DNA from 3 places in the Providencia sp. UF-224 genome. Region 3 is predicted to be linked to each of the others. Evidence: predicted binding sites of a transcription regulator. Region 3 holds the regulator's gene; each other region holds the start of a gene.
The links. Region 3 encodes PhoB, which activates phosphate uptake and scavenging genes when phosphate is short. Its sites were predicted from a motif close to CTGTCATAAAACTGNCNNAT; they were not measured.
Positions count from the first base shown of each region.

Region 1 (2,281 bases), on a different contig from region 3:
AAGCTGGCTATCCAAAAGTCTTCCTTTTCCGTCAATATTGTTAATACTTAACCTATTCTATTCATTACAACTATACAAAAACTCAACGCACTGACAGTTAGCTTATCTAGCTTATGAATTTTCTTCATTACCCCAAAAAACACGCTTAATTACGCTAAATAATTCGAGTTGCAAGAAGGCGGCAATCGAAACTATCCCAAGGAGCATACATTAGTATGTGACTTGGGTTGCGCAGTGCAGCCAACACACTTGCAGCTTGAAGTATGACGAGTAATTAGTTAAATATCTGCTAATCAGCACACACTTCACTAGATTAATTGTTCTTTAAGATAGTTTCATCCATTTTTCATTAAGTTTATGATAATTGAGCTGTAACCACTGAATAGCAATGACTGTTGCAGCATTATCGATAGTGCCGTTTTCTACCCACTGATAGGCCTGCTCGCGGCTAACAACGTGCACTTTGATATCTTCATTTTCAGATGCTAAGCCGTGAATACCTTGGGCTTGGCGGCTATCTACTTCACCAATAAACACGTGCATGCGTTCCGTCGTACCACCGGGGCTAGAAAGGTAGCTGAGTGCTTTCTCCGTATGGCGGATTTCTAGGCCAGCTTCTTCTATCGCTTCACGGCGAATAACCTCTTCTGGGGATTCATTTTCTTCAATCATCCCGGCAACGGCTTCGAGCAACCACGGCGTTTCGCTAGTTTCTATTGCTGGGAAGCGAATTTGTTCGATTAACACGACATTATCGGTTTGTGGATCATAAGGTAAAACCACGCCTGCGTGACCGCGCTCAAAAACTTCACGGCGAATTTCATGACTCCATCCACCCGCAAACAACCGATGGCGAAATCGGTATTCAATCATTTGAAAAAAACCGTTAAATAATTTACGCTTGGATATAATTTCAACATCATTTTTGCCAAATTTAATTGGCTGTTCTATTTTATTTGTCATTGCATTCTCCAAACCCATTAATTTCCATCTTAAGGAAATAATTGTGGATTAAAACTGTTTTTAAAGTTTTTTAGCCTTAGATGAGGTAATGTTTAATAAAATTGAGACAAAATGGCACAAAAGGCTACCGTTAATTCAAACGAACCTCTGCTACAATAAGCGCCATTATTCAAATCTAAGAGCAACAATAGGGTCTGTTTTTTTCATGACTGTCTCTAAAGCGCATTTTTTATATCAATCGCCTAAATTAGGCATGGTACGTTTTAGGTAACAGACTCAACATAATTTGCTGTTTAATCAAGGAATCAAAATGAAGAAACTGCTTCCCCTTTTAATTGCGATGAGTTTTGTGGGTCTCAGTACCAATAGCTTCGCAGACGATTTACTACAGGTTTACCAAAAATCGAAAGAAAGTAACCCCGAGTTAAGAAAATCATTAGCTGAACGTAATCAAGCTTTTGAGAAAATTAATGAAGCTCGCAGCCCATTATTACCTCAATTAGGTTTAGGCGCAGGCGCTAGCTATGGCAGTGGTTATCGTGATGCAAATAATACCGAAAGCACTGGTTTAAATGCCTCGCTGAAATTAACGCAAACTGTTTTTGATATGTCAAAATGGCGCCAACTGACGATCCAAGAAAAAACGGCGGGTATTTCTGATGTCACATACCAAACCAGCCAGCAGCAATTAATTTTAGATACAGCAACGGCTTATTTTAACGTTTTAAAAGCAATTGACGCGCTATCTTATATTGAAGCGAATAAAGAAGCCGTTTATCGCCAATTAGACCAAGTTACCCAACGCTTTAACGTCGGTCTTGTTGCAATAACTGACGTGCAAAACGCCCGTGCCAACTACGATAGCGTTATCGCACAAGAAGTTGCAGGCCGTAACGACTTAGAAAACGCGATTGAAAAACTGCGTCAAGTCAGCGGTGTATACTATAACCAACTGGCATCTTTAAATATCGATCGCTTTAAAACTACTGAGCTGGGCGATATCAACGCTATCTTAAAAGAAGCGGAAGAACGTAACCTTAGCCTGTTAAGTGCGCGCTTGGCTCAAGACGTTTCTCGTGAAAACATCCGTTTAGCAGAAACAGGCCATATGCCAACTGTTAGCCTTGATGCATCTACCGCGGTGACTAATACCTATAATCACGGTAGTGGTTACAACAATAGCTTAACGGGTAGAGGCGCAAGCAACAGTTATAATGGGCAAAACAGTATCGGCTTAAATTTAAGCATTCCATTATACACCGGTGGTGCAACTAGCTCACAAGTTGAACAAGCACAATACGGCTTCCAAGGCGCAAGC
Region 1 is NZ_JBSICC010000006.1:15,576-17,856, forward strand. It holds gene cpdA (3',5'-cyclic-AMP phosphodiesterase) at 1-15, opposite strand, end outside; gene nudF (ADP-ribose diphosphatase) at 325-963, opposite strand; gene tolC (outer membrane channel protein TolC) at 1,274-2,281, shown strand, end outside.
Region 1: a site for PhoB is predicted at 1,054-1,073, ahead of nudF (ADP-ribose diphosphatase). Genes of this name have one in related genera too.

Region 2 (2,281 bases), on a different contig from region 3:
GATTTGAGCAACTATTTTGGCAATATTTTATTAATAAATGACTACACGATCGCACCGAATTGTGGTTATGACATGCATCCACATCAAAATTTAGAACAAATTTTTATTGTGATAAAGGGCGAGCTAACCCATAAAGACAGTCTGAATAATCATTTAGTGTTGACTGATAATAGTGTGCAGCGCATCACTGCGGGTTCAGGTTACGCACGTTCAAATCATAACTATACAGATACACCCGCGAGGTATCTTGGTATTTGGTTTATGCCTAAAAAGCAAAATGCTGAGCCTCAACACGAAGTGAGAAACTATCCCCCAAAACTTTGGAGTGAAACGTTTTACCCTGTTGCAAGTGATACCCCTAAAAACCAGTCAATGGAAGATTTTCCAACGATTATATTCAATGCGGGGGCATCGGTTTACCGTGTTAAAGTTAAAGAAAAAGCCTTAAATTTCACTATTGAAGCCCATCAGAAAGCACTTTTGTATGTGACAGATGGCAGTATCACTTGCCAAGGGCAGAGTATGCCAATGGGAAGCCATGCTCGCATTTTAGGTAAAGAGAAAATTCAACTGCAATCTACTGACTATGGCGAGTGTGTTTTTATTGTGATTAGTGAAGAACGTTAATTTTCGATATAAATTTGTAATTTAAAGGTTGAGTAAGACGGTATAAATGATGAATGCCGTCTTTTATTTTTCAATAGCTTGTCATTTATTCATCATGCTTTAGAGACATTTCTGTCATTATTCTGTCATCCGCGAGTTATATTTCTGTCATTCCCCACTGGTACATTCTATCTCGAACATAAACTGCGTGATTTCGCACATTTGATGCAAGTCTCAGCGTAATTCAACAGAAAGCGAGATAAATAGAATGACACCGTTACAACATTCAGCGTTAGCGACAGTATTCAGTTTATTGTTTGCTGGCCAAGCCATCGCCGCTACCGAAATTCCATTCTGGCATTCCATGGAAGGGGAACTTGGTGAAGAGGTTAATGCGTTAGCCACTGAGTTTAATAAAACACACCCAGATTATAAAATTATGCCTGTATATAAAGGCAATTATGAGCAAAGCCTTGCGGCGGGTATTGCTGCTTTTCGTTCAGGCAATGCCCCTGCGATTTTGCAGGTTTATGAAGTTGGCACGGCAACGATGATGGCATCTAAGGCGATTAAGCCAGTTTATGAAGTTTTCCAAGATGCAGGTATTGCATTTGATGAGTCTCAGTTTGTGCCAACCGTTTCGGGTTATTACAGTGATGCAAAAACAGGGCATCTGCTATCCCAGCCGTTTAATAGCTCAACGCCTGTTTTGTATTACAACAAAGAAGCCTTCAAAAAAGCAGGCTTAAATCCAGATGAGCCGCCAAAAACATGGCAAGATATGGCGGCTTATACGGCAAAGCTACGTGAGTCTGGTATGAAATGTGGTTATGCCAGTGGCTGGCAAGGTTGGATCCAAATTGAAAACTTTAGTGCTTGGCATGGTAAACCTATTGCGTCAAAAAATAATGGGTTTGATGGGGTAGATGCTGTTTTAGAATTTAATCAGCCAACACAAGTTAAGCATATCGCTTTGTTGCAAGAAATGAATAAAAAAGGCGATTTCAGCTACTTAGGCCGTAAAGATGAATCCACAGAAAAATTCTACAACGGCGATTGTGCCATCATTACCGCTTCTTCAGGCTCACTCGCGAATATTCGCAAGCATGCCAAATTTGATTTTGGTGTTGGCATGATGCCTTATGACGCCGAAGTGGAGGGAGCACCGCAAAATGCCATTATCGGTGGAGCCAGTTTATGGGTGATGGCAGGAAAAGACCCTGCAACATATAAAGGGGTTGCCGAGTTTATGCAGTTCTTAGCTAAACCTGAAAATGCAGCTCAGTGGCACCAAAAAACGGGTTATTTGCCGATAACAACGGCAGCTTATAATTTAAGCCGTGAATCGGGTTATTATGATAAAAACCCAGGTGCAGATATTGCGACTCGCCAGATGCTAAATAAGCCTCCTTTGGCCTACACCAAAGGCTTGCGTTTAGGGAATATGCCTCAAATTCGTACCATTGTAGATGAAGAATTAGAATCGGTTTGGTCAGGGAAAAAAACGCCCCAACAGGCTTTAGATACCGCAGTTGACCGAGGTAATCAATTATTACGCCGCTTTGAAAAATCAACGCAGCAATAACTGACAGACACTATTGCCTCTTTATTCAAGGAGAGGCAATTATGCAACTTAACCGAGTGTTTTTATGTCTTCTTCACGACCTGTTTTTCG
Region 2 is NZ_JBSICC010000016.1:55,916-58,196, reverse strand. It holds gene AC4IFO_RS15170 (pirin family protein) at 1-627, shown strand, start outside; gene ugpB (sn-glycerol-3-phosphate ABC transporter substrate-binding protein UgpB) at 875-2,191, shown strand; gene ugpA (sn-glycerol-3-phosphate ABC transporter permease UgpA) at 2,256-2,281, shown strand, end outside.
Region 2: a site for PhoB is predicted at 739-758, ahead of ugpB (sn-glycerol-3-phosphate ABC transporter substrate-binding protein UgpB). Genes of this name have one in related genera too.

Region 3 (2,281 bases):
GCTCTAGGGCAAGTTGGTAGCTGGCTTGGTAATGGTCATGAATGGCAGTTTGGAGGGAAAGTTGTTTTTCTTCAATACTTTGCCCTGCAACACTTAGTTGGATATCTCGAGGTCGTAAAAAAGGAATTGCACACACAAGGCCAATGGGTTGTGCTTGTTTATTGTGCAGAGTGATAACATTCGGCTCACTGCCAGAGGTGACCACTTGAGTATTGAGGTAGCTTAATAGTGAGCTTGATTCATTCAGGACAGAGACGGAATCGTGGTTTCCACTCAAAATGACCAACTGGCAACCGGTTTTTTGCAAATCTACAATAAATTTATTATATAACTCGCGGGCATAGCTTGGCGGTGACCCTGTATCGAAAATATCCCCTGCCACAATGACGGCATCGACTTGATGAATTTCGACTTGGTTCACTAGCCAATTTAAAAAGTGTTGGTGCTCAGGCGCACGGCTTTTGGTAAAAAAGTATTGGCCAAGATGCCAGTCAGAGGTGTGAATAATGCGCATGAGCCATCAGTTCCTGTCTTCGATAAAGGGCATAAATTACTGCTATCCAGTATACCTTATCCTACCAAAACCTCGTGTTTTTCTCGTGTTATGGCGGAATTATTTCACTTAGATGACATTTACCCGCTAATATAAGGAGAAATATTTGATTTGCGAATAGACATTCATAATTCTGTCATAAAAGTGACGCATAATGCGTTCACATTAACAATGTCTTCTTATTTACAGGAACAATCATGGCAAGACGCATTCTAGTGGTTGAAGATGAAGCGCCCATCCGAGAAATGGTTTGTTTTGTATTAGAACAGAATGGTTTCCAGCCGATTGAAGCTGATGATTATGACAGCGCAATTGCACAGTTAGTCGACCCTCTACCCGATTTGGTGTTATTAGATTGGATGATCCCCGGTGGGTCAGGGCTCCAAGTGATTAAACATATGAAGCGTGATAGCGCCACTCGCGATGTCCCAGTGATGATGCTAACGGCTCGTGGGGAAGAAGAGGATCGCGTGAAAGGCCTAGAGGTCGGTGCGGATGATTATTTGATTAAGCCGTTTTCCCCGAAAGAATTAATTGCTCGTGTTAAAGCGATTCTCCGTCGCATCTCTCCAATGTCGACGGAAGATATCATCGAAATGAATGGGTTAACCTTAGACCCAACCTCCCACCGTGTAACCAGTAACGAAACCCCAATTGATATGGGGCCAACGGAATATAAACTTCTGCATTTCTTTATGACGCACCCTGAACGTGTTTACAGCCGTGAACAGCTCTTGAATTATGTCTGGGGCGCGAACGTTTATGTTGAAGACAGAACGGTGGATGTACACATTCGGCGTTTAAGAAAGGCGCTAGAAACTGAAGGTCATGATAAAATGGTGCAAACAGTACGCGGTACAGGTTACCGTTTCTCTGTTCGTTATTAACGACACACTAGGGAGAGACATGCGTGCTTGAACGCTTATCGATTAAACAGCTGATTTGGGGGCTGTTTTTATTTATCTTACCCGCGCTGATTTTGTCCGTTTTTATCGGGCACTTACCTTGGCTGCTAGTGGTTTCTTTACTGGCCGCCTTAGTGTGGCATGCGTATAACTTGCTGAAATTGTCTTATTGGCTTTGGTTGGATAAAAGCATGTTACCACCTGAGGGACGAGGGGGCTGGGAGCCGATATTTTACGGCATTTACCAGATGCAGCAACGTAACCGTAAACGCCGTCGCGAATTAGGGCAACTGATTAAGCGCTTTCGTAGTGGGGCTGAATCTTTACCGGATGCCGTCGTGATGATGACCACGGAGGGCAATATTTTCTGGTGTAACCGCCATGCGCAGGCGTTGTTAGGTTTTCGCTGGCCAGAAGATAACGGCCAACATATTTTCAATCTATTGCGTTACCCTGATTTTAGCCGCTATTTTTCAATCAAAAGTTATGACCAAGCATTAACCATTGAACTTAATAGTGGGGAAATTGTTGAGTTTCGTATTTTGCCTTATACGGAAGGGCAATTATTGATGGTGGCGCGAGATGTCACTGAAAAACGTCGGTTGGAGAAAGCGCGTAGAGATTTTTTTGCCAATGTGAGTCATGAACTACGCACGCCACTTACCGTTATTCAGGGATATCTTGAGGTGATGGATGACCAAGAAGGTATGCCTGCTGTCAATAAAAAAGCGCTGAATGTGATGCAAGAGCAAGCTCACCGAATGGATAATTTAGTGAAACAACTTTTGCAGTTATCCCGCATCGAAATTGCCCCGCAAATCAA
Region 3 is NZ_JBSICC010000002.1:138,845-141,125, forward strand. It holds gene sbcD (exonuclease subunit SbcD) at 1-514, opposite strand, end outside; gene phoB (phosphate regulon transcriptional regulator PhoB) at 751-1,440, shown strand; gene phoR (phosphate regulon sensor histidine kinase PhoR) at 1,464-2,281, shown strand, end outside.